Regions from separate parts of the Pseudomonas sp. NPDC087185 genome, predicted to be linked through region 3. Evidence: riboswitches for the same ligand, from Rfam matches in the RefSeq annotation. Region 3 holds a riboswitch; each other region holds the start of a gene.
What was found. Region 3 has a riboswitch for cobalamin ahead of ACIPIJ_RS12075 (CbtB-domain containing protein). Riboswitches for the same ligand answer to the same signal wherever they lie in the genome.
Positions count from the first base shown of each region.

Region 1: linked by a shared signal. The riboswitch ahead of cobO (cob(I)yrinic acid a,c-diamide adenosyltransferase) and the one ahead of ACIPIJ_RS12075 (CbtB-domain containing protein) in region 3 are both predicted to bind cobalamin.
Region 2: linked by a shared signal. The riboswitch ahead of ACIPIJ_RS14055 (TonB-dependent receptor) and the one ahead of ACIPIJ_RS12075 (CbtB-domain containing protein) in region 3 are both predicted to bind cobalamin.
Region 4: linked by a shared signal. The riboswitch ahead of ACIPIJ_RS14065 (ABC transporter substrate-binding protein) and the one ahead of ACIPIJ_RS12075 (CbtB-domain containing protein) in region 3 are both predicted to bind cobalamin.

Region 1 covers NZ_JBIUZK010000008.1:219,989-225,877, forward strand. The annotation lists gene cobD (threonine-phosphate decarboxylase CobD) at 1-553, opposite strand, end outside; gene cbiB (adenosylcobinamide-phosphate synthase CbiB) at 546-1,454, opposite strand; gene bluB (5,6-dimethylbenzimidazole synthase) at 1,451-2,101, opposite strand; gene ACIPIJ_RS24870 (cobyrinate a,c-diamide synthase) at 2,098-3,393, opposite strand; gene cobO (cob(I)yrinic acid a,c-diamide adenosyltransferase) at 3,390-4,001, opposite strand; cobalamin riboswitch at 4,122-4,343, opposite strand; gene ACIPIJ_RS24880 (tartrate dehydrogenase) at 4,428-5,486, opposite strand; gene ACIPIJ_RS24885 (LysR family transcriptional regulator) at 5,611-5,889, shown strand, end outside.
Region 2 covers NZ_JBIUZK010000003.1:813,131-819,019, reverse strand. The annotation lists gene ACIPIJ_RS14055 (TonB-dependent receptor) at 1-1,240, opposite strand, end outside; cobalamin riboswitch at 1,351-1,557, opposite strand; gene ACIPIJ_RS14050 (ABC transporter ATP-binding protein) at 1,604-2,752, opposite strand; gene ACIPIJ_RS14045 (ABC transporter permease) at 2,772-3,581, opposite strand; gene ACIPIJ_RS14040 (ABC transporter permease) at 3,588-4,505, opposite strand; gene ACIPIJ_RS14035 (ABC transporter substrate-binding protein) at 4,502-5,527, opposite strand; gene ribBA (bifunctional 3,4-dihydroxy-2-butanone-4-phosphate synthase/GTP cyclohydrolase II) at 5,756-5,889, opposite strand, start outside.
Region 3 covers NZ_JBIUZK010000003.1:390,310-396,198, forward strand. The annotation lists gene cobN (cobaltochelatase subunit CobN) at 1-720, opposite strand, end outside; gene cobW (cobalamin biosynthesis protein CobW) at 724-1,791, opposite strand; cobalamin riboswitch at 1,891-2,099, opposite strand; cobalamin riboswitch at 2,500-2,724, shown strand; gene ACIPIJ_RS12075 (CbtB-domain containing protein) at 2,823-3,008, shown strand; gene ACIPIJ_RS12080 (CbtA family protein) at 3,018-3,728, shown strand; gene ACIPIJ_RS12085 (cobalamin biosynthesis protein) at 3,728-4,138, shown strand; gene cobM (precorrin-4 C(11)-methyltransferase) at 4,170-4,922, shown strand; gene ACIPIJ_RS12095 (DUF1272 domain-containing protein) at 4,989-5,231, shown strand; gene ACIPIJ_RS12100 (response regulator) at 5,457-5,889, shown strand, end outside.
Region 4 covers NZ_JBIUZK010000003.1:819,821-825,709, forward strand. The annotation lists gene ACIPIJ_RS14055 (TonB-dependent receptor) at 1-86, shown strand, start outside; gene ACIPIJ_RS14060 (DUF1624 domain-containing protein) at 285-1,451, shown strand; cobalamin riboswitch at 1,480-1,678, shown strand; gene ACIPIJ_RS14065 (ABC transporter substrate-binding protein) at 1,789-2,799, shown strand; gene ACIPIJ_RS14070 (FecCD family ABC transporter permease) at 2,799-3,815, shown strand; gene ACIPIJ_RS14075 (ABC transporter ATP-binding protein) at 3,812-4,600, shown strand; gene ACIPIJ_RS14080 (pseudoazurin) at 4,618-5,052, shown strand; gene ACIPIJ_RS14085 (OprD family porin) at 5,049-5,889, shown strand, end outside.

The sequences.
Region 1 (5,889 bases), on a different contig from region 3:
TCAGCCCGGGGCGTTCGGCACACTCGACCACGCTGTGTTCGGGGGTGTTGTCCATGAAGGCTTCATCGACCACCAGCCAACTGCCCCGCTCGGCCAAGCGGGCATGCCACGCGAGCAGTCGGTCCCGGGGCACACGGTGGCCGGTCGGGTTGTTCGGGTTGACCAGCACCAGCACATCGAGGCTGTCGAGGGTCGCGTCGACCTGCCCTTCCTGCAGCTCGATCAGGGTATGCCCTGCCCGCTGCCAGGCCTGCGGATGCTCCGCGTAGCAAGGCGATAGCACCCCGACCCGGCCACTGGGGCGCAGCTGGGGCAACGCCTGGATCGCCGCCTGGGAGCCGGCCACCGCCAACAGCTGGCGGGCGCCGTAATAGGCGCGCGCCGCCGCCTCGAGGCCGTCCTCCGTCTCGGGCAGGCGCGCCCAGGCGTCCATCGGGATCGGCGGGATCGGGTAAGGCCACGGCGCGATGCCGCTGGACAGGTCGAGCCAGGCCTCACGCGCAATCCCGTATTGCCGCACCGCCCGTAACAGGCGGCCACCGTGCTCAAGCATTCAGGTACGCTCCCACGCAGATCACCAACAGCCACAGCCATACGCCACGCTGCACCAGGCTCCAGCCGCGCTCGATGGCATCGGCATCGGCCATCGGCCCTTCGCCCAGGCACGGGCGCTCGTGCAGTTCGCCGTGATACACCGCCGGGCCGCCGAGCTCGACACCCAAAGCACCGGCGCCCGCCGCCATCACCGGGCCCGCATTGGGGCTGTCCCACAATGGCCCCTGCTTGCGCCAGCAGGCCAGCGCCAGGCGGGTCTTGCCGAGCAATGCATAGCTCAGCGCCACCAGCCTTGCAGGGATATAGTTGAGCACATCATCGATGCGCGCGGCGCACCAGCCGAAGCGCTCGAAGCGTTCGTTGCGGTAGCCCCACATGGCATCCAGGGTATTGCTCAGGCGGTACAGCACCACGCCCGGCGCGCCGGCGACGATGAACCAGAACAGCGCGGCGAACACCGCATCGCTGCCGTTCTCCAGCACCGACTCGGTCGCGGCCCGGGCCACGGCGGGCTCATCGAGCTCGCGGGTTTCGCGGCTCACCAGGTAGCCGACACGCCGCCGCGCCTCCTCCAGGTCGCCCTGGCGCAAGGCGCTGGCAACGGGCAGCACGTGCTCGCCGAGGCTGCGCAGGCCCAGCGCGCAATACAGCGCCAGCACGTCCACCAGCCAGCCGATATAGGGCAGCCAGGACAGGATCAGCGCCACCAGGGTCAAGGGCACCACGGCCAGGAACCAGGCACTCACGCCATGGCTGCGCCAGCCTCGCCCACCGGCATTCAGGCGCCGCTCCAGGTTGGACGCCAGGTTGCCGAAAGCTACCAGCGGGTGGCGCCGCTGCGGTTCGCCCAGCAAGGCATCCAGGGCCACGCCGGCCACGGTCAGCAAGGCCACGCTCATGGGCGCTCTCCCCATTGGTTCTCGAACAGCATGTCGCTCAAGGGCCGTTCTTCGGCCCAGTTTTCCAGCACCAGCATCGGTGCCGGATAAAATTCGGTAACAGGGCCAAGGCACAGTACAGCGACCGGCTTGGCCCCGGCAGGCATACCCAGCAGCTCGGCCAGTGCCTGTGGGTCGAACAACGAGACCCAGCCCATCCCCAAGCCTTCGGCACGGGCCGCCAGCCACAGGTTCTGAATGGCGCAGGCCAGCGAGGCGAGGTCCATTTCCGGCAGGGTGCGGCGGCCGAAAATGTGCGGTTCGCGGTTGTCCATCAAGGCGGCTACCCACAATTCGGCGCAGTCGTTGATGCCTTCGACCTTGAGCTTCATGAATTCGTCGGTGCGCTCACCCAAGGCGTCGGCCGTGCGCACCCGCTCTTGTTCCACCAGCGCCTGGATGCGCGCGCGCAGGTCGCCCTGGCGGATGCGAATGAAGCGCCACGGCTGCATCAGGCCCACGCTGGGTGCCTGATGTGCGGCGCCGAGCAGGCGGCCGAGCACGTCAGGGGCGACCGTGCCGCCGGCAAAGTGGCGCATGTCACGGCGCTCGCCGATGGCGCGGTAGACGGCGGCACGCTCGGCCTCACTGAAAGCGTGTTCGCTCATGGTCGCAACAGCGCCGCCGCCGCCTCTGGGTTGGACGGGAAATAGAAGTGCACGTAGGACGCGGTGAGCCGGCCCAGGCGATAGACCGCCTCGTTGCCGCGCCCACCGTTGGGGCTCAGGCCACGGGCGATCGGTTCCAGTTCGGTGCTGGTCAGCGAATGGTGGTAGGTGTGCCCGCGCAAAGTACCTTCCGGCAGTTCCACAGCTTGCAAGGCCAGGGCCGCCAGGCGTTTTTGCAGGGTCGCTTCGCCCGGTAGCAGGCCGACCAGCGCCGCTCGTTCACCGGCAACGTCGGTCAGGGCATCGAGCAGATAAAGCATGCCGCCGCATTCGGCCAGCAGCGGTTTGCCAGCGCCGTGGTGGGCACGGATGGCCTCACACATCGTCGCGTTGGCGGCCAGCGCATGGTGATGCAGCTCGGGGTAGCCACCCGGCAGGTACAGGCTATCGACGGCCGGCAGTTCACGGTCGTGCAGCGGCGAGAAGAATGCCAGTTGTGCGCCCAGGTTGCGCAGCAGGTCGAGGTTGGCGCCGTAGGTGAAGGCAAACGCTTCGTCCTTGGCCACGCCGATGCGCACACCGGCCAGCGACGCGGCGCTCGGCTGCGGCTCAGGCTCGGCGAACGCCACCGGCGGCGGCGGCGCGGCGTCGCAGCTGCTGCCCAGTGCTTCGGCGGCAGCGTCCAGGCGAGCATCCAGGTCATTCAGCTCGCTGGCCTGCACCAGCCCCAGGTGGCGGCTGGGCAGCTCGATGCCGCGCTCGCGCGACAGGCCGCCATACCAGCGCAAGCCTTCGGTCAAACTGCCTTCGAGCAGTTGCGCATGGCGCAGGCTGCCGACCCGGTTGGCCAGTACGCCGGCAAACGGCAGGTCGGCCTGGTAGCGCGCAAGGCCCAAGGCCAGGGCGCCGAAGGTCTGGGCCATGGCCGTGCCATCGATCACTGCCAGCACCGGCACGCCGAAGTGGCGCGCCAGGTCGGCGCTCGACGGCGTGCCGTCGAACAGCCCCATGACCCCTTCGATCAGGATCAGGTCGGCCTCGCCTGCCGCGTCCCACAGCAGTCGACGGCTTTCCTCCGCACCAATCATCCACAGGTCGAGCTGGTACACCGGCGCACCGCTGGCGCGCTCGAGGATCATCGGGTCGAGAAAATCAGGCCCGCACTTGAACACCCGGACCTTGCGCCCGAGGTTGCGGTGCAGCCGGGCCAGGGCCGCAGTCACGGTGGTCTTGCCCTGGCCAGACGCCGGGGCCGCGATCAATACGGCCGGGCAATGTCGCGTGTGGCTCACAGTTCGACGCCCTTCTGCGCGCGGATGCCCGCCTGGAACGCATGCTTGAGCATGCCCATCTCGGTGACGGTGTCGGCCAGCTCGATCATTTCGGGCTTGGCCGCGCGGCCAGTGACGATCACATGCTGCATCGGTGGCCGCGCCTGGATGTCGGAAAGCACCTGGTCGAGGTCGAGGTAGCCGTGCTTGAGGGCGATGTTCAGCTCATCGAGCACCACGAACTGCACGCTCGGGTCCTGCAGCAGCTGGCGCGAAACGTGCCAGGCCGCTTCGGCAGCGGCAATGTCGCGCTGGCGGTCCTGGGTTTCCCAAGTAAAGCCCTCGCCCATCACGTGGTAACGCACCTGCTCGGGGAAGCGACGGAAGAACAGCTCTTCGCCGGTGCTGTTGCGGCCCTTGATGAACTGCACCACGCCGCATTGCATGCCATGCCCCAAGGCGCGGGCGAGCATGCCGAATGCCGAGCTGCTCTTGCCCTTGCCGTTGCCGGTGAGCACCAGCAGCAGGCCGCATTCGTTGGGGGAATTGGCGATACGTTCGTCGATGACCGCCTTCTTGCGCTGCATGCGCGCCAGGTGGCGTTCGTCGCGTTCGGTGGGTTCGCTCATGGGGGTACTCCGCAGGCTGGCGCCACGCGAAGCAGCGGCGACAGGTCGATAGACAGGCAAGCGGAGAGCGCGCAGGAGCCATGGCCAGACGCCACGGTGCACCGCGCATCACCCTCCGTGATGCCGTTGGCAGTGACAGGCCGGTCTCCGGGCTTGTGAGCGGGCGTCGGCCCGGGCCTGCGCGCCTTCCCGGATGCGGGCATCCAGTGGCCGTGCGCGGCTTTTTACTCACCTACCGTTGCGGGGGCAGCGCCGGACTCGCGCCATGCTGGCGCCCACCGGCTTCCCAGTTTCACCCTGCCCAGTCGAGGCTGGCAGGGCACCTGAAACACGCGCGAAGGTTAGAGGGTTGAATGGGGAGCGTCAATCGAACGGGGGCGATTTCACGGAGCCCATCGTCGGTGTACCGACGATGGGCCATCACGCTTAGCGACGAATCAGCGCCAGCACCGCATCGGTCACTTCACGGGTGGTCGCCTTGCCCCCCAGGTCAGGCGTGTGCACGCCACTCTCGGTCACCGCCTCGATCGCCGCCATCAGTTCGCGAGCGGCAGCCTCCTCCCCCAGGTGCTCGAGCATCATCACCGCGGTCCAGAAGGTGGCAATGGGGTTGGCCACACCCTTGCCGGTGATGTCGAAGGCCGAACCGTGGATCGGCTCGAACATCGACGGGAAGTCGCGGCCGGGGTTGAGGTTGGCGGTGGGCGCGATGCCCAGGCTGCCGGACAACGCGGCAGCCAGGTCCGACAAGATGTCGGCATGCAGGTTGGTGGCCACTACCACATCCAACTGCTCGGGCTTGAGTACCATGGTGGTGGTCACCGCATCCACCAGTTCGCGGGTGGTGCGTACATCCGGGTAGTCCTTGGCCACGTCCTCGAATACCTCGTCCCACAGCACCATGCCATGGCGCTGGGCGTTGGACTTGGTCACCAGGGTCAGGTGCTTGGCCGGCCGTGTGCGGGCCAGGTCGAACGCAAAGCGATGGATGCGCTCGACGCCGACGCGGGTGAACGTCGAAACCTCGGTGGCCACTTCGATCGGCAAGCCCTGGTGAACACGGCCGCCACTGCCGGAATATTCGCCTTCGGAGTTCTCGCGCACGATCACCCAGTCGATCGCCTTACCCTTGGCCAATGGGCTGGTCACCCCCGGCAGCACACGGGCCGGGCGCACGTTGGCGAACTGATCGAAGCCCTGGCAGATCGGCAGGCGCAGGCCCCACAGCGACACATGGTCCGGCACCTCCTGGCTGCCCACCGCGCCAAAGAAGATGGCATCGAAGGTCTTGAGTTTCTCCAGGCCACCGGCAGGGATGTATTGGCCTTCGCGCAAGTAACGCTCCGAGCCCCAGTCGAAATGCTCGAAATCGATGCCGAAGCTGCCGCGCTTGGCAGCCAGTGCCTGCAGCACCTCCACACCTGCGGCGATCACTTCTACGCCAATGCCATCACCTGGAATTGCCGCGATCTTGTAGTTGTTCATGCCTCGACTCCCCTGCTTATTGTGGCCCGCCGAACTTGTGCTGGCGGGGATGAGCCGAGTATATGTAGTGAACACAGGGCAGCAGTTAACCCTGGATCACCTCTTAAGTAACCATGGGTTAATGATGAATCCGACACAGGACCTGGGCTTCTTCCACCTGCTGGCCAAGCAAGGCAGCCTGGCCGCCACGGCACGCGAGCTGGGCGTAACACCACCGGCGGTGAGCAAGCGCCTGGCGGCGCTGGAGGCACGCCTGGGCGTACGGCTGGTCAATCGCACCACCCGCTCCATGAGCCTGACCGCAGAGGGTGAGCTGTATTTTGCTCATGCGGCGCGCATCCTCGCGCAGGTCGACGAAGTGGAACAACTGATCGGCCGCCACCGCGCCGAGCCCAAAGGCCTG
Region 2 (5,889 bases), 420 kb from region 3:
GGCGCGTCGGCGAATCGCTGTGGAAGTACCCAGGTGTCGGCTGCCACGGGTCGATGTAGTCGCCGCCGACATCGTTGTACGGTGTGTTGCTGTCGACGTTGAAGCGCACCTTGTTGTACTCGGCGCCGAGCACGGTCTTGCTGGCCAGGCCCAACAGCGAGTGGTCGAAGGTGAAGGTCTGGCGGTCGCCGATCTGCTCCTGGTTGTGCTTGATTTCCAGGTAGCTCTGGCGCAGCAGCTGCTCACGGTCGGCGTCCCAGCTGTAGTCTTCGGCATTGCGCCAGTGGCGGCGGCTCTTGATGTAATAGAGCTGGTTGCTGGTACTGAGCTGGTCGTTGATCGTCCAGTCGGTGGTAAAGCGGGTCCATTCGTCGTGGTAGCGTTGCACGTCGTTCTGGATGTTGTAGTTCTTCTTGCGCAGGCTGCTGCGGTAGTGGCCGTCGATCAGCGGCGTGCCGTAGTCGTTGGCAGGCTGGGCATCGCCGCGCTCATGGGCCAGGGTGAAGCTCAGGTCGTGCGTGGCGTCAAAACGCAGCGCGGCGCTGAGGCTCAGGCTGCGCGAGTCGGTGCGGTCGACCCAGCCGTTGCCCGCCTGCTGGTTGAGGGTGAGGCGGTAGCTCAGCCGCTCGCTGAGGCTGCCGCCGCTGTCCAGGCCCAGCTGCTGGCGGTCCCAGGAGCCATAGCCCAAACGCACGTGGTTGCGCAGGTCACCGCTGAAGGGCTTTTTCGGGATCACGTTGACCACAGCGCCCGTGGCCCCTTCGCCATACAGCACCGAAGCCGGGCCCCGGAGCACGTCGATGCGCTCGACCATCCACGGGTCGACCGGGAAGGTCTGGGTGCCGGCACCGGTATACAGGCGTGTGCCGTCGAACAGCGTCATCACCGAACCGTGCCCGGTAAAGCCACGGGCCGAGAGCCCCGTGCCGCCGTCGCCTGGGCTACCGATGAAGGTGATGCCCGGCGAGCGGGTCACGGCGTCCTGCACGGTGAGGTTGTTGCGCTGCTGAATGAGTTCGGCGGTAATGCTGCTGGTGCTGGCCGGCGTTTCCAGGGCGCTGAGGTTCAGCCGTGAGCCGGCCTGGGTCGGCGTGGCCAGGTCGACCGTCTGTTCATCGCGGGTGTCGGTGATGGCCGTGGAAGGCAGCGCCAGGACGGGGCTGCCATGGTCATCGGCCAGGGCTGGCAGGGCGACGGCCAGGCAGGCCGCCAGAGGGGGAAGCTTGAAGAAACGGGACATGTCTTTCCACTGACTGCAGGAATGAATGGATCCCGGTGGAAAACACGCAAAGGCACAACCACGCACGCAGGCGCGCACGCGGATACCGGCCTGCGCCCGCCCACCGCGGGTTGCCAAGTGAAGCTTCAGGCCGGTCTCCGGGCTTGCGAGGGTCATGAGGCCTTCACCTTCCCATGCAGGTGCACAGTGGTGTGTCGAAGGCATCGCTCGCTTACCGTTGCGGGGGCAGCGCCGGACTGGTCGTGGAACACGACGCACCGGCTTCCCGTTTCACCCTGCGCACGGCGGCGCAGGACACCTGAAACTGGCGCGCATCTGACCATTGGTCGGAGCGCGCGTCAATCGTTTACCTGTGGCTGGCGGCTAGTGCGCGCCGGCCGATTTGCTCAGGTCGCTTTGCGCCCACTCGGTGTAGATGCAGGCATCGGCCACCGCCCAGCGCACCTTCACGGTATCGCCCGGTTGCATCGGCATGCCCGCAGCCGACAACGCTTTCACGGTCAGTTCAGTACCGCCTGGGGTCATGACGTGGCAGGTCTGGCTTTCGCCGAGGAACAGCACTTCGCCGACCTTGGCAATGACCTCGTTCCAGCCTGTGGGCAACGGTTCGCGCGCCGCCTGTTCGGTGGTCAGCGCCAAGGCCTTTTCCGGGCGCACCATGATCAGTGCATCCTGACCGGCAGCCAGGCCAGGCGTCAGGCGGATGGCGACCGGCTGGCCCTCGAAGCTGCCCGCGCCTTGGCTGCTGGCCTTGATATGCAGGAAGTTCGAGTTGCCCAGGAACGAGGCCACGAACGCATTCGGCGGGTTCTGGTACAGGTCATAGCCGGTGCCCAGGCCGACGATCTTGCCGTGGCTGAAGATGGCGATGCGCTGGGACAGGCGCATGGCTTCTTCCTGGTCGTGGGTCACGTAGACGATGGTGATGCCCAGGCGCCGATGCAGCTGGCGCAGTTCGTCCTGCAGGTCTTCGCGCAGTTTTTTGTCCAGCGCGCCGAGCGGCTCATCCATCAGCAGGATGCGCGGTTCGTACACCAGCGCGCGGGCAATGGCCACGCGCTGCTGCTGGCCGCCGGACATCTGCGAGGGCTTGCGGTGGGCGAACGGCTCCAACTGCACCAGCTTGAGCATGGCGTCGACACGCTTGTTGGTCTCGGCGGCGCTGAGCTTGCGGATGGCCAGCGGGAAGGCGATGTTGTCGCGCACGTTCAGGTGCGGGAACAGCGAGTAGCGCTGGAACACCATGCCGATGTCACGCTTGTGCGGCGGGACGTTCACCAGCGACTGGCCCTCGACCAGGATCTCGCCGCTGCTTGGCGTTTCAAAGCCGGCCAGCATCGACAGCGTGGTGGACTTGCCCGAGCCGCTGGAACCGAGGAAGGTGAGGAACTCGCCGTCCTGGATCTCCAGGTCGAGGTTGTCCACCGCGGTGAAGTCGCCGTAATGCTTGTTCAGGCCGCGCAGGCTGACCAGTGTCTGGTTGTGCGCGTTGTCTTTGATCACTGCACTCATTGTTGTTCTCTCCGCGCACTCAGGCGTTGACTTCGGTGCGCCGGCGCAAGGCGGCGGCAATAACCATGACCAACAGCGACAGGCCGATCAGCAGCGTCGAGGCGACGGCGATCACCGGGCTCAGGTCTTGGCGCAGGGTGGTCCACATTTTTACGGGCAAGGTCTGCAGGTCGGGGCTGGCCATCATCACGCTCAGCACCACCTCATCCCACGACACCAGGAAGGCGAACAGGCCGCCGGCGATCATGCCTGGACGAATGGCCGGGAAGGTCACCTTGAAGATCGCCTGCAGGCGCGAGGCACCGCAGATCACCGCAGCATCTTCGATCGACTGGTCGAACAGCTTCAGCGAGTTGATGATCGAGATGATGGTGAAGGGCAGGGCGACGATCACATGGCTGACCACGAAGGCGAACAGCGTGCCGGTGTAGCCCAGTTTGAGAAACAGCGCGTACACCGCCACGGCGATGATCACCAATGGCACGATCATCGGCATGGTGAACAGCCCGTAGAGCATCTCGCGGCCGGGGAAGCGGCCGCGTACCAGCGCGAATGCGGTGGGCAGGCCCAGCAGCACGGCGGCGAGGGTGGTCAGCACGGCCACCTTGAGGCTGGCCAGGGCCGCGTCCATCCACTCCGGGTTGGCAAAGAATTGCACGTACCACTTGAAGGTCCAGCCCGGCGGCGGGAACACCAGCCACTGCGAAGAGCCGAACGACAGCAGGATGATGAACACCACCGGCAGCAGCAGGAAGGCTGCTATGACCCCGGTGGTCAGGTACAGGCCCGTGCGCAGCGGGCGCCCCATGGCATTGGGAGACAGAAGCATGGCGGTTTACCTCGCGTTGCCGACCGGGGATTCCGGCTGCAGCTTCAGGTACAGGTAGAAGAGCACCAGGGTGATCACCACCAGCAGTGCGGCGGCGGCGCTGGCCAGGCCCCAGTTGAGGAACGACTGCACCTGCTGGATGATGAATTCGGGCAGCATCATGTTCTGCGCACCGCCGAGCAGGGCTGGGGTGACGTAGTAACCGAGCGACATCACGAACACCATCAACGCGCCGGAGAACAGCCCCGAGCGGCACAGCGGCAAAAACACCTTCCAGAAGTTTGTCCACGGGCTGGCGCCGCAAATGGAGCCGGCCTGCAGCACCATCGGGTCGATGGCATGCATGGTCGCCTGCAGCGGCAGCACGATGAACGGGATCATGATGTAGCTCATGCCGATCACTACGCCGGTCAGGTTGTGAACCATTTCCAGCGGCGCATCGATGATGCCCAGCGCCATCAACGCCTTGTTGATCACCCCCGAGCTCTGCAGCAGCACCAGCCACGAGTAGGTGCGCGCCAGCAGGCTGGTCCACATCGACAGCAGCACGATGTTAAGCAACCAGCGGCCCCAGCCGTTGGGCACCAGGGTGATTGCCCAGGCCAGCGGGAAGCCCAGCAGCACGCTGATCAGGGTGACCACGCCCGCGACCGAGAAGGTGTTGAACAACACCCGTGCATAGGCCGAGTTGGCGAAAAGTTGCTCGTAGTTGCCCAGCCCTGGCACCGGCTCCAGCACGCCGCGCAGCAGCAGGCCGATCAGCGGGGCGAAGAAGAACAGGCCAAGAAACAGCAGGGCCGGCAGCAGGTTGCGGCTGCCTTTCCAACGGCGGTTCAGCGGTTCGCGGCGGGGGGCCGTTCCCGGAGCGCCGGTGCCCGTGGGGGCACCTTGCGCGTTGTGCAGGGCGTTGATGGCGACTTTCATTTGACCAACCACTCATTCCAGCGCGCGGCGATGGTCTGGCCGTTCTTCGCCCAGTAGGCAAAGTCCAGCGTGACCTGGTCCTGGGCGTAGGCGGTCGGCAGGTTTTGCGCGAGGTCTTTGTCGAGCTTGGCCACGCTGTCGACGTTCACCGGCGCATAAGCAGTCTTGTTGGCGAAGTCGGCCTGGCCTTCGGCGCTGCTGGCGTTGGCCAGAAACTTCATGGCCGCGTCCTTGTTCTTGGCGCCTTTGGGGATGACCAGGAAGTCGGCCATGACTAGGTTCTGCTTCCAGCTCACGCCCACCGGCGCGCCATCTTGCTGCAGGGCGTAGACGCGGCCGTTCCAGAACTGCCCGAGCGAGGCTTCACCCGAAGCCAACAGCTGCTGCGACTGGGCGCCACCGCCCCACCAGACGATGTCTTTCTTGATGGTGTCGAGCTTCTTGAAGGCGCGGTCCAGGTCCAGCGGGTAGAGTTTGTCGGGTGCGACGCCGTCGGCCAGCAGGGCCAACTCCAGCACGCCGGGGCTCGGCCATTTGTACAGGGCGCGTTTGCCGGGGAAGGTCTTGGTGTCGAACAGCGCGGTCCAGTCCACCGGCTTGTTGGCACCGAGCTTGCCTTCGTTGTAGCCGAGCACGAACGAGAAGAAGAACGAGCCGACGCCGTGGTCGGAGACGAAACGCGGGTCGATCTTGTCGCGCTGGATGGTGTTGAAATCGAGGGGTTCGAGCAGGCCTTCGCTGGCGGCGCGCAGGGCAAAATCGGCTTCCACGTCGACCACGTCCCACTGCACGTTGCCGCTCTCGACCATGGCCTTGAGCTTGCCGTAGTCGGTCGGGCCATCCTGGACGACTTTGATGTTGGTCGATTTGCTGAACGGGACGGCCCAGGCTTCTTTCTGGGCGTCCTGGGTGGTCCCGCCCCAGCTGACGAAATTGAGACTGTCGGCAGCCTGCACGGCCTGACATGCCAGGGTCAGCAGGCTGGCGGACAGCACTGCGGTTACACGTTTGCTCAACAGCATGGTTACGCCCTCGTTGCTTTTGTTATTCGAGGCGGGGCTGGTAGTGCGCCCGCCAACAGTATTCGGGGAGCAGCTAAAACAAAGTGTCGGTGGCCGTTTGTGATTGTAGATGCCGGCCTGCGATTTTAAGGTCTACGGGATATCATATTATGGTATTCCAAACTTTTGGCAAGAGGGGGAGGCGACCGGCCATCACTCCGCCCCTGCACAAACGTCACGCCCCTTCGACTATCCGCTGATCGGCTCGAACGGGATGCTCTGGACCACTTCCAGCTCATACCCCGCCAACCCGGCATACTTGAGCGGCGGCCCCAGGTGGCGCAGCTTGCCCACGCCCAGATCCTGCAGGATCTGCGCGCCGG
Region 3 (5,889 bases):
GCTGGCGACGGCAATCGGCAGCGGGTTGAGGCCGGCTGCCAGCAGGCGTTCGCAGAATACGTCGATGAAGGCCGTATTGGCGGCCTGCAGGTGCGAGCGGTAGAACAGCAGCGGCGCCACCGGGTGCTCCGGGAGCCACTGGCCGTACCAATCTTCAAGGACCGCTGCCGGTTTGCTCGGGTGATAGACCGAGGTGCGTGGCAACGGCTGCGGCGCATCCCAGGTGTAATCACAGCCCAGCCACTGGTTGGCCAGGCACTTGAACAGGTTGACGGCATTGGCCTTGCCGCCTTGGCGCAGGTAGTGCCAAAGGCGCTCGGCCGACTCGCCAGTGACCGTGCCAAGGCCGGTCAGCTCCGGGTCCGGGCGGTCGTCGCCCGGCACCAGTATCAGCTGGACACCGCGCGAGGACAGTTCGACCAGCTGCTCGACACCATACCGCCAATAGCCGACGCCGCCGTGCAACGACACCAAAATGACCTTGGCATGGCGCAACACCTCATCGACATACAAATCGACCGAAGCGTGGTTCTGCACCTGCATGGGGTTGGCCAGGCGCAAGCTGGGGAAGTCATCCGGCAGTTGCTCGGCGGTTTCGGCGAGCAAGGCCAGGTGCGAGTCGCCGCTGCAGAGGATCACCAGTTCGGCGGACGTCTGGCCGAGGTCGGCAATGCTGTCGTCCGGCACGAAGCCGCCGGGCTGGGTCCGCAGCAGGTGCATGGGTCAGGCGCCCAGGGCTTGGCGCAGGCGCGCTTCCAATTGCGCGGCATCGAGGTCCTGGCCAATCAGCACCAGGCGGGTGATGCGCGGCTCGTCGGCGCGCCAGGCGCGGTCGAAGTGCTTGTCAAAACGGGTGCCCACGCCTTGTACCAGCAGGCGCATCGGTTTGCCAGGAATCGCCGCGAAGCCCTTGGCGCGCAGGATGCCGAATTCCACCACCAGCTGAGTCAGCGCGTCGAGCAGCAGGGCTTCATCGGCTTCGGGCAGGTCGATGGAAATGGAGTCGAAGGCGTCATGATCGTGGTCGTCATGGTCGTCGCCGTCATGGTGCGAATCGTGGTGCGTACGGCGGCCATCGATGTGTGCTTCGGATTGCGCGCCCACACCCAGCAGCACGTCCAGCGGCAGGCGGCCGCTGCTGGCTTCGATCACCTTGACCGCAGGCGGCAATTCTTCGGCGACTTCGGCGCGGACCTTGGCCAAGCCTTCGGCGTCGATCAGGTCAGCTTTGTTCAGCACCACCAGGTCGGCACTGGCCAACTGGTCGGCGAACAGTTCGTGCAGCGGCGATTCGTGGTCCAAGTTGGGGTCGAGCTTGCGCTGGGCGTCGACCTGGTCCGGGTAGGCGGCGAAGGTGCCGGCGGCCACGGCCGGGCTGTCGACCACGGTGATCACTGCGTCGACGGTGCAGGCGTTACGGATTTCCGGCCACTGGAAGGCTTGCACCAGGGGCTTGGGCAGGGCCAGGCCGCTGGTTTCGATGAGGATGTGGTCGAGGTCGCCGCGGCGCGCCACCAGCTCACGCATCACCGGGAAGAATTCTTCCTGCACGGTGCAGCACAGGCAGCCGTTCGCCAGTTCGTAGACGCGGCCGCTGGCCTCTTCCTCGGTGCAGCCGATGCTGCACTGCTTGAGGATTTCGCCGTCGATGCCGAGCTCGCCAAACTCGTTGACGATTACCGCGATGCGGCGGCCCTGGGCGTTGTCGAGCATGTGCCGGAGCAAGGTGGTCTTGCCCGAGCCGAGGAAGCCGGTGACGATGGTGACGGGGAGCTTGGCCAGTGTTTTCATGTCGCGTTGCCCTTGGCAGGATGGCGCGGGCATGCGGGACGAAAGCCGCGGGCCAGACCGGCCGGGCTCGTTCGCCACCGGATCACCCCGCCCGGTTGAAAGTCGAAAACGTTGCGAGGCAGGTCTCCTGGCTTGCACCGTTCCGGCCCCGATCGAACGGAGATGGCGGGATGACGCCTTCCCGCGCCGAGGCGCAGTGGCTGTGTCGATCCGTTTCGGTGCTTACAGTTGCGGGGGCAGCCGCGGCTTGTACCGCGTTCCCGTCTTAGCTTCGGCCTGGCCGAAGAACCTCGAAGCGGCAAGGCTACGCGGGGGGTGGGGGATGGTCAACAGTTGCCGCGAGCCACCCCCCACAAATCCCAACGCAAACTGCTTTTCGCTTTTGCTTTTGCTTTTGCTTTTGCTTTTAAGCGCGCGGTAGTTCAGGCGCCACCGAATGCGACTTCAGGAGGCCGAGCGCAGGTCTTGCGAGCGCGGTCCTCCCGGGAGCAAGGCCGGAGCGAGGGAACCCCGAAGCGCAGCGCAGGGGCCGGATGACAGGAGCCAGCCTTTTTGGGTGGGCCCGCTCCCATCATCCGGCCCCTACGCTGCGCTCCGGCCTCCTGAAGTCGCAATCTGCATCGCCTGAACTACCGCGCACTTAGAAGCAAGAGCAAGAGCAAACCTGCAACACGCGCTGCGATTGACGGAAACATTGCCCCGTGCTCTCCTTACACCCTGCGTTCAGGTGCCCCCAAGGGGGTGAAACGGGAAACCGGTGCGTCGCAGGCCCCCGATAAGGGCCCGACAACTCCGGTGCTGCCCCCGCAACGGTAAGCGAGTGAAGCGTCGAGACCACTGTGCCACGCAGTACGGCATGGGAAGGTGACGCTTTACCAGGAGCCCTGCTCCTCCTCGCAAGCCCGGAGACCGGCCTGACGTTCATGAACACCCCGCGGTGGGCGGGCGCTGTCGCATTCCCCTGGGCCATCCAAGCCCGGGGCTGTCGCGCTCGCCTATGCCCCTATAAAAGCAAAGCAGAGGAATGCGTCATGCCCATCACCAGCGCCAAACACAGCATCAGCACCCCCGTCACCCTCAGCCAGCGCGTGGTAATCGCCGCCGGTGCCAGCCTGCTGGGCCTGTGCCTGATCTACTTCGCCGGCTTCTCGCACATCGAGGCCGTGCACAACGCCGCCCACGACACCCGCCACAGCGCCGCCTTCCCCTGCCACTGAGACCGCCCGATGATCAAGCGTATTGCCCGCACCGCCGGGTTCAGCGGCCTGCTCGCAGCCCTGCTGCTGACCCTGCTGCAGAGCTTCTGGGTCGCCCCGCTGATCCTGCAGGCGGAAACCTATGAGTCGGCCGCCCCTGCCGCCGAGCACCACAACCATGACGGCGAAGCGGCTGTTGCCCATGAACATGCGGCCGGCCATGAGCACAGCGACGAGGCCTGGTCGCCGGAAGACGGCTGGCAGCGCATCCTGTCGACCACCGGGGGCAACCTGGTGGTAGCGGTCGGTTTCGCCCTAATCCTCGCCGCGCTGTACAGCCTGCGTGAGCCCAACCGCGTCGCCACTGGTGCGCTGTGGGGCCTGGCCGGGTTCGCCGTGTTCTGCCTGGCGCCCACCCTGGGCTTGCCGCCTGAGCTACCGGGCACCGCCGCCGCAGACCTCGGCCAGCGCCAGAACTGGTGGATCGGTACCGCTGCTGCCACTGCAGTGGGCCTGGCCCTGGTGGTGTTCGCGCGGCACTGGCTGTTCAAGGCACTCGGCATGGTTTTGCTGGTGGTGCCCCACGTGATCGGTGCACCGCAACCCGACGTTCATCAAAGCCTGGCCCCCGAAGCCCTGGAAACCCAGTTCAAGGTCGCTTCGTGGGCAACCAACGCCGCCTTCTGGGTGGCATTGGGCCTGCTCAGCGCCTGGCTGTATCGCCGTTCCAGCCAGGCTTGATGACCAGCAAAAAGCTGCAGCTGGCGCTGTACGCCGGCTTCGGTTGCCGCCGGGGCTGCCCGGTGGAAGTGCTCGACGCGCTGCTGCGCCAGGCGCTGGACCGGCATGGCCTAGCACTGACTGCGCTGCAGGGCATCGCTAGCATCGCCTTGAAAGCTGACGAGCCAGGCCTTCAACAACTTGCCAAACGTTACAACTTGTCGCTGGTGGTGTTCGAGGCCAGCCAGCTGCAGGCCTTCGAGCCCCTGCTCAGCCACCGTTCTGCGCAAGCCTTCGCCCACAGCGGCTGCTGGGGCGTTGCAGAGAGCGCGGCGCTGGCCCTGGCGCACCGCGATGTCGGCAAAGCCACCCTCCGAGTGACACGGCAATCACTTGGCCCCGCTACCCTCGCCCTCGCCTGCGGCGGATAATCGATACCTCTTTTACCTGCAAGGATTTTTCATGACGGTCTACTTCATTGGCGCCGGCCCCGGTGACCCGGAGCTGATAACGGTCAAGGGACAACGCCTGATCCGCCAGTGCCCGGTCATCATATACGCCGGCTCCCTGGTGCCTGCGGCGGTACTCGAAGGCCACCAGGCCGAGACGGTCATCAACAGTGCTGAGCTGCACCTGGAACAAATCATCCAGGCCATGCGCAAGGCGCATGAAAAAGGCCTGGACGTGGCCCGCGTTCACAGCGGCGACCCCAGCCTGTATGGCGCCATCGGCGAACAGATCCGCCACCTGCGGGAACTGGGTATCGACTACCAGATCATCCCCGGGGTTACCGCCACTGCTGCCAGCGCCGCACTGCTGGGTTGTGAACTGACCCTGCCGGACGTGGCACAGACGCTCATTCTCACCCGCTTCGGTAACAGCTCCCCGATGCCTGCCGGGGAGCAACTGGGCGATTTGGCCCGCCATGGCAGCACCATGGCCATCCACCTTGGGGTCAAGCATCTGGCTCGCATCGTCGACGAGCTGCAGCCCCACTACGGGGCCGATTGCCCCGTGGCCGTCGTGCACCGCGCCACCTGGCCGGACCAGGACTGGGTCTGCGGCACGCTTGGCGATATCGTCGGGCAGGTCGCCGCCAAGGGCTTTCGCCGCACCGCGCTGATCCTCGTCGGCCACGTGCTGGGGGACGCGCCGTTCGCCTCATCCGCGCTGTATCACGCCGGGCACGCGCACCTCTACCGCCCTGGCGATTGAGCATTGCCAACCGGCCAAAGGCCGTAGCAGACTCCAGGCTCCTACCCGCGGACCGGAGTGACACCCATGCTGGCGCTACGCCCCAATTGCGAATGTTGTGATGCAGACCTCCCAGGCGATAGCCCCGATGCGTTGATCTGCTCGTTCGAATGCACCTTTTGCCGCAGCTGTGCCGAAACCCGTTTCCATGGCCGCTGCCCCAACTGCTCAGGCCAACTGCTGGCCCGCCCCACTCGGGTGGGCCAGGCGTTGAGCAACAACCCCGCTTCGACCCAACGCGTACTCAAGCCCCACGCTGCCTGCGCATAAGTAACTTTCTTTTGCTGGCATCGTCGAAATCAGCATCGGCGATGCCTGTCTTCATGTGATTTTGTAGGACTTTTCAACAAAGTCAGCCTCCTTAGTCAACACATCTATACTCGCCATTACCAAGGGGTCGGAATGGACGTATCGTGCTGCGCTGCAGAAACACCTTGCAGACGTATTCCTGATTATCCTCAGGAAACGGACCACATTCCGACAGGAGTTTTCTTCATGACAACTGTACTGATCGTCGACGATCACTCTACCGTTCGATTCGCGATACGCATGTTGCTTGAGCGCGAGCGCTTTCACGTCATAGGTGAAGTAGACAACGGCAGCGAAGTGGCGCAGGTAGCACGCAAGCTGCAACCCGATGTCGTGGTCCTGGACATCGGGCTTCCTGGCCTGGACGGCATGGAAGTGATCAAACGGCTGCAGCAGCTCGAGCATGCCCCCCGGATCATGGTGCTGACCGGCCAGGCCACCGACCTGTACGTACGCCGCTGCCTGGATGCCGGCATTGGTGCTTTCGTGACCAAAAGTGAAGACCTCGACGCCGTCGTGTTTGCGCTCAAAGCCTTGGTCAAAGGTTATTCGACGTTCCCGCAGATGGCGGTCAACAGCAATACCCTGGACAGCGAGCCGACCCGCCTGGGCAGCCTGT
Region 4 (5,889 bases), 430 kb from region 3:
AATACGTGGCTTCGGCCTTCAGTGGCACGCAATGGATCATGGGCGTGCCGCGCTCGTATTTTGCCACCGTGGATTACAGCTTCTGATTTGAGTCAGCAGGTCCGGCCTGTTCGCGCAAAAAGCCCGCCCCCACAGTGACTGCAGAAATGTGTGGAACCTGTGGGCGCCGGCTGGTCCCGCGAACAGGCCGGTATGAACACCCAAAAAACCACTACCAGGCCTTCATTAAATAGTTATAAGATAACGTTTCATTTGACATTCATTCCTGCCTGCGACCCTCTTCCATGACAAGCGCCGCCGCCACCCCCACCCTGCTCACCCAGCGCCTGCAGAGCATCGATGCCCTGCGCGGCCTGGTGATCCTGTTCATGCTGCTCGATCACGTTCGCGAGACGTTCTTCCTGCACCGCCAGGTCAGCGACCCGATGACCATCGACGCCACCGACCCGACGCTGTTCGCCAGCCGCACCCTGGCCCACCTGTGCGCCCCGGTGTTCGTGCTACTCACCGGCCTGTCGGCCTGGCTGTACGGCGAGAAGTACCAAGGCCGCAGCGATGTCTCGGCGTTCCTGTTCAAGCGCGGCCTGTTCCTGGTGGTGCTGGAGTTCACCCTGGTCAACTTCGCCTGGACCTTCCAGCTGCCGCCCAGCGTGATCTACCTGCAGGTGATCTGGGCCATCGGTGTCAGCATGATCGCCCTGTCGCTGCTGGTGTGGCTGCCCCGCCCCGCGCTGCTGGCCCTGGGTGCGCTGATCGTCGCCGGCCACAACCTGCTCGATGGCCTGCACTTTGGTGTGGAGTCGGCGATGCATGTGCCCTGGGCGATCCTGCATGACCGTGGCTGGCTTGAGTTCTCCGACAGCCTGCGCCTGCGCACCTCTTACCCGGTGCTGCCGTGGATCGGCGTGATCGCCTTGGGCTATGGCCTTGGCCCTTGGTTCGGCCGTGGCCTTGATGCGAAGCAACGCCAGCATCACCTGCTGCTGGCGGGCGTGATCGCCCTGCTCGGTTTCGTCGTGCTGCGCCTGCTCAACGGCTACGGCGAAGCGCCGTGGAGCGGCTACCCGACCCTCACCCAGACGCTGATGAGCTTCTTCAACATAACCAAGTACCCGCCTTCGCTGCTGTTCCTGGCCCTGACCCTGGGCTGCGGCCTGCTGTTGCTGCGCGCCTTCGAACGCGCAGGGCAAGCCCGCTGGATCAGCGCCCTGGCCGTGTTCGGCGCGGCGCCAATGTTCTTCTACCTGCTGCACCTGTATGTGCTGAAGCTGCTGTACCTGGCCAGCGTCGCCGTGTTCGGCCTGAACCACGGCGACTACTTCGGCTTCGACGGCATTGGCGCCGTGTGGCTAGGCGCGGTGCTGCTGGCGGTGGCGTTGTACCTGCCGGTGCGCTGGTTTGCCCGGCTCAAGGCGCGCCGTCGCGACATCACCTGGCTGAAGTACTTCTGATTTAGCGTTTTCACCCGGCGCCTGATGGTCTACCATGCGGGCCGCCGGTTTCCACCACGGAATTAATAGGGAATCCCAGGCCGCCCCAGGCGCGCCAAACGGAACTGCCCCCGCAACTGTAGGTGCCGAGCTCATGCCATTGATGCCACTGGATCCACTATCCGGGAAGGCCGGCGTTGAGCGATGAAGCACCAGTCAGGAGACCTGCCGGCCTACATTCACCAACCGGCGGGGTGTCCGGGATTGGCCATCAGTGTTGCTCCTGCTGCCTGCAGGGGCTCGGCGATGCCTGTCCGTGCGTTCCTTCCGTGAACTGTCCGATAGGAGATCGCCCAGCATGCTGCCTCGTTTCGCCACCCTGCTCGCCGGCCTGAGCCTCACCGGCGTGGCCCATGCCGCCGCCACCCACTACCCGCTGACCGTGGACAACTGCGGCATGCCGCAGACCTTCGCCCACGCCCCCGAGCGCGCGGTGACCATCGGCCAGGCCGGTACCGAAATGCTCTATGCCCTGGGCCTGGGCGAAAAGCTGGCGGGCACTTCGCTGTGGTTCAACAACGTGCTGCCGGAGTACAAGGCGCTCAATGACCAGGTGCCGCGCCTGGCCGACAACGACCCGAGCTTCGAAGCCGTGGTCGGCAAGCGCCCGCAACTGGTGGCGGTGCAGTTCGAATGGATGGTCGGCGCCCAGGGCGTGGTCGCAACCCGCGAGCAGTTCAACGAACTGAAGATCCCCACCTACCTGCTGCCTTCGGACTGCGAAGGCAAGGACAACCTGGTCGGTGCCGACGGTACGCGCCTGCAGGCGTTCCAGGTCGACAGCATCTACAAGAGCGTCAGCCAGCTGGCTGAAATCTTCGACGTGCAGGCCCGTGGCGAAGCGCTGAATACCGATCTCAAGGCGCGCCTGGACGGTGCCAAGCAGCAACTGGCCGGTAAGGACTTGAGCAAAACGTCGGCGCTGTTCTGGTTCTCCAGCGCCGACCTGGACATCGACCCTTACGTCGCCGGGCGACAAGGTGTCGCCGATTTCATGCTGCGCACCTTGGGCGTGCGCAACGTGGTCGAGTCTACTGAAGAATGGCCGACCGTAGGCTGGGAAACCCTTGCCAAGGCCAACCCGACCTGGCTGATCATCGCCCGCATGGACCGCCGCCGCTTCCCCGCCGACGACTACCAGAAGAAGCTGGAATTCCTTCACAACGACCCCGTCACCCAGCACATGGATGCCGTGAAGAACAACCGTATCATTATCCTCGACGCCGACGCCATGCAGGCCGGCATTCGCCTGTTCCGTGGCCTGCAGACCCTGTCTGCGGCCTTCGCCAGCGGTAAAGCGGCGCAGTGATGAAGCGTTTGCTGCCCTGCACGGCCCTGGCCCTGCTCGCTCTGCTCGCCGCACTGCTGGCAGGCACCGCCATTGGCGAAACCACCGTATCGCCCCGGGTGGTCTATCAGGTACTGGCCAACCACCTGTGGCAAGCCGATTACCCGGTCGACCCGATCGATGCCGGGATCATCTGGAACTACCGCCTGACCCGCACCCTGGTCGCCGCGGCCTGCGGTGCGGGGCTGGCGACCTGCGGGGTGATCTTGCAAGCGCTGCTGCGCAATCCGCTGGCCGAACCTTACTTGCTGGGCCTGTCGGCCGGCGCCTCGACGGGCGCCGTGCTGGTCGGTTTGCTAGGCCTGGGCAGCGTGGCCCTGAGCATGTCCGGCGGCGCTTTCGTCGGCGCCGTGGCAGCGTTCGCGCTGGTGTTGGTACTGGCCCGTGCGGCCGGGCCGAGCAGCAACAACGCCCAGGTGATCCTGGCGGGCATCGCCGGCTCGCAACTGTTCACCGCCCTGACCGCGTTCCTCATCACCAAGTCGGCCACTGCCGAGCAGGCCCGCGGCATCCTGTTCTGGCTGCTGGGCAACCTCAGCGGCGTGCGCTGGCCATCGGTGTGGATGGCGCTGCCGGTGGCGCTGTGCGGGCTGGTGGTGTGCCTGTGGCACCGGCGTACGCTGGATGCCTTCACCTTTGGCGCCGATTCGGCGGCGTCGCTGGGTATCCCGGTACGCCGCAGCCAGCTGCTGTTGATCAGCTGTGCGGCGCTGGTGACGGCGGTGATGGTGTCCATCGTCGGCGCCATCGGTTTTGTCGGGCTGGTCATTCCGCATGCCTTGCGCCTGCTGCTCGGCCCCGGCCACAGCCGGCTGCTGCCGGCCAGCGCCTTGGGCGGTGCGCTGTTCCTGATCGCCGCCGACATGCTGTCGCGCACGCTGATCCCTGGCCAGGTGATCCCGGTGGGTGTGGTCACGGCCTTGATCGGTGCACCGGTATTCGCGCTGATCCTGGTCAGCCGACGGAGGCGCGCATGACGGTCATGGCGCCACTGCACGTCGCCCCGCTCGCCTGCCAGGGCCTGAGCCTGCAACTGTCAGGCAACAGCGTGCTGCGCGACATCGACCTGGCCGTGATCGCGGGCGAAACCCTCGGCATCGTCGGCCCCAACGGCTCCGGCAAATCGTCCCTGCTCAAGTTGCTGGCCGGTTTGCGTACACCGCACAGTGGCAGCGTCCGGCTGCTCGGCGAGCCGCTCGCGCACCTGCCGCGCCGGCGTATTGCCCAGGCCCTGGCGCTGGTCGAACAACAGGCCGACACCCTCGACGCCATCAGTGTGTACGACGCCGTGGCGCTGGGGCGCACGCCGTGGTTATCGGCCCTCGCGCCGTTCTCCAAAGAGGACCGCGCCATCGTCGAGCAAGCCCTGGCCGACCTCGATGCCGCGCACCTGCGTACACGCATCTGGGGCTCGCTGTCCGGTGGTGAGCGCCAGCGCGTGCACATCGCCCGTGCCCTGGCCCAGCGCCCGCAGGTGCTGCTGCTCGACGAGCCGACCAACCACCTCGATATCCAGCACCAGCTGAGCCTGCTGCAACAGGTGCAGGCGCTGCCAGTGACCACCCTGGTGGCCCTGCACGACCTGAACCAGGCACTCACCTGCGACCGCGTGGCGGTGCTCGAACACGGCCGCCTGGTGGCCCTCGGCAAACCGCTGCAGGTACTCACCCCCGAGCGCCTGCTGAGCACCTTCGGCGTGCACGCCCACTACCTCACCGACCCCTTCGACGGCGCGCGCATCCTGCGCTTTCGCGCCCCCTGAACCAGGAAGTTCCCGCCATGCTGTTGCGCCCCACCGCCCTGCTGCTCGCCAGCGCCCTGCTGCCCTTTGCCGCGCTGGCTGAAGTGCATGAAGTGAAGATGCTCAACCGCGGGCCGGCGGGCGCCATGGTCTATGAGCCAGACCACCTGCGCATCGCACCGGGCGACACCGTGCGCTTTCTGCCAACCCAGAGCGGCCACAATGCCGCCAGCCTGCCAGGCTTGCTGCCCGCTGGCGCCGAGGCGTTCAAGAGCAAATTGAACCAGCCGTTCGAGCAGACCTTCACCGTCCCTGGGCTGTACGGCATCCAGTGCATTCCGCACCTGGCGATGGGCATGGTGATGCTGATCCAGGTGGGCGATACAGCCCCGGTCGAATGGCCAGCGACCTTGCCAGCCCGGGCACAAGCGCGCTTCACGGCGCAACTGCAGCAGCTGGAGGCCGGGCAATGAACCGTTTGCTAATGGCCCTGCCGCTGCTGGGCCTCGCGCCCTTGGCGCTGGCTGAATCTGCACAGTCACAGAGCAATGGCTTCGTCGAGGACAGCAGTTGGAGCCTCCTCAACCGCACGGTGTACGACCAGCGTGACTACAAGCACGGCGGGCGCAACAGCGCTGGCCGCAATGCCTACAAACCCCGCAACGAACGCAACGGCCTGGCTGAGGAATGGGCCTACGGCTTGATGGGCACGTTCCAGTCCGGTTTTACCCAAGGCCTGATCGGGGTTGGCGTCGACGCCCACGCCTACCTTGGCGTGCAACTCGACAGCGGCGGCGGCCGGGTCGGTAAAGCGCGCTTGCTCGGCGTGGACAATGACGGCCACCCGAAGAACGAATACAGCCGAGGCGGCGCAGCGTTGAAGCTGCGCATGTCCAACACCGTGCTCTCTTATGGTGAGCAGCGAGTGAAGACACCCGTGTTCAGCTCTTCCGACAGCCGCTTGCTGCCTGAAACCGCGACCGGGTTCTTCCTCACCAGCAACGAAATCGACACGCTGAAGCTGGTCGCGGGGCACTTCAACGAAAGCACCGACCGTAACGCCTCAAGCCACAACCAGGGCTTCGTGGTCAATTACTCCAACGGCCGACAAGGCAACAGCTTCGACCTCGCCGGCCTGGTGTGGAACCCCAGCGCCGCCTTCAGCGGCAGCCTGTACACCTCCCGCTACGAAGACAACTGGAACCAGCACTACCTCGGCAGCACCGTCACCCACGCCCTGGACGACCGCCGCAGCCTGAGCCTGGACCTCAACCTGTACCGCACCACCGACACCGGCAAGGCCCTGTCCG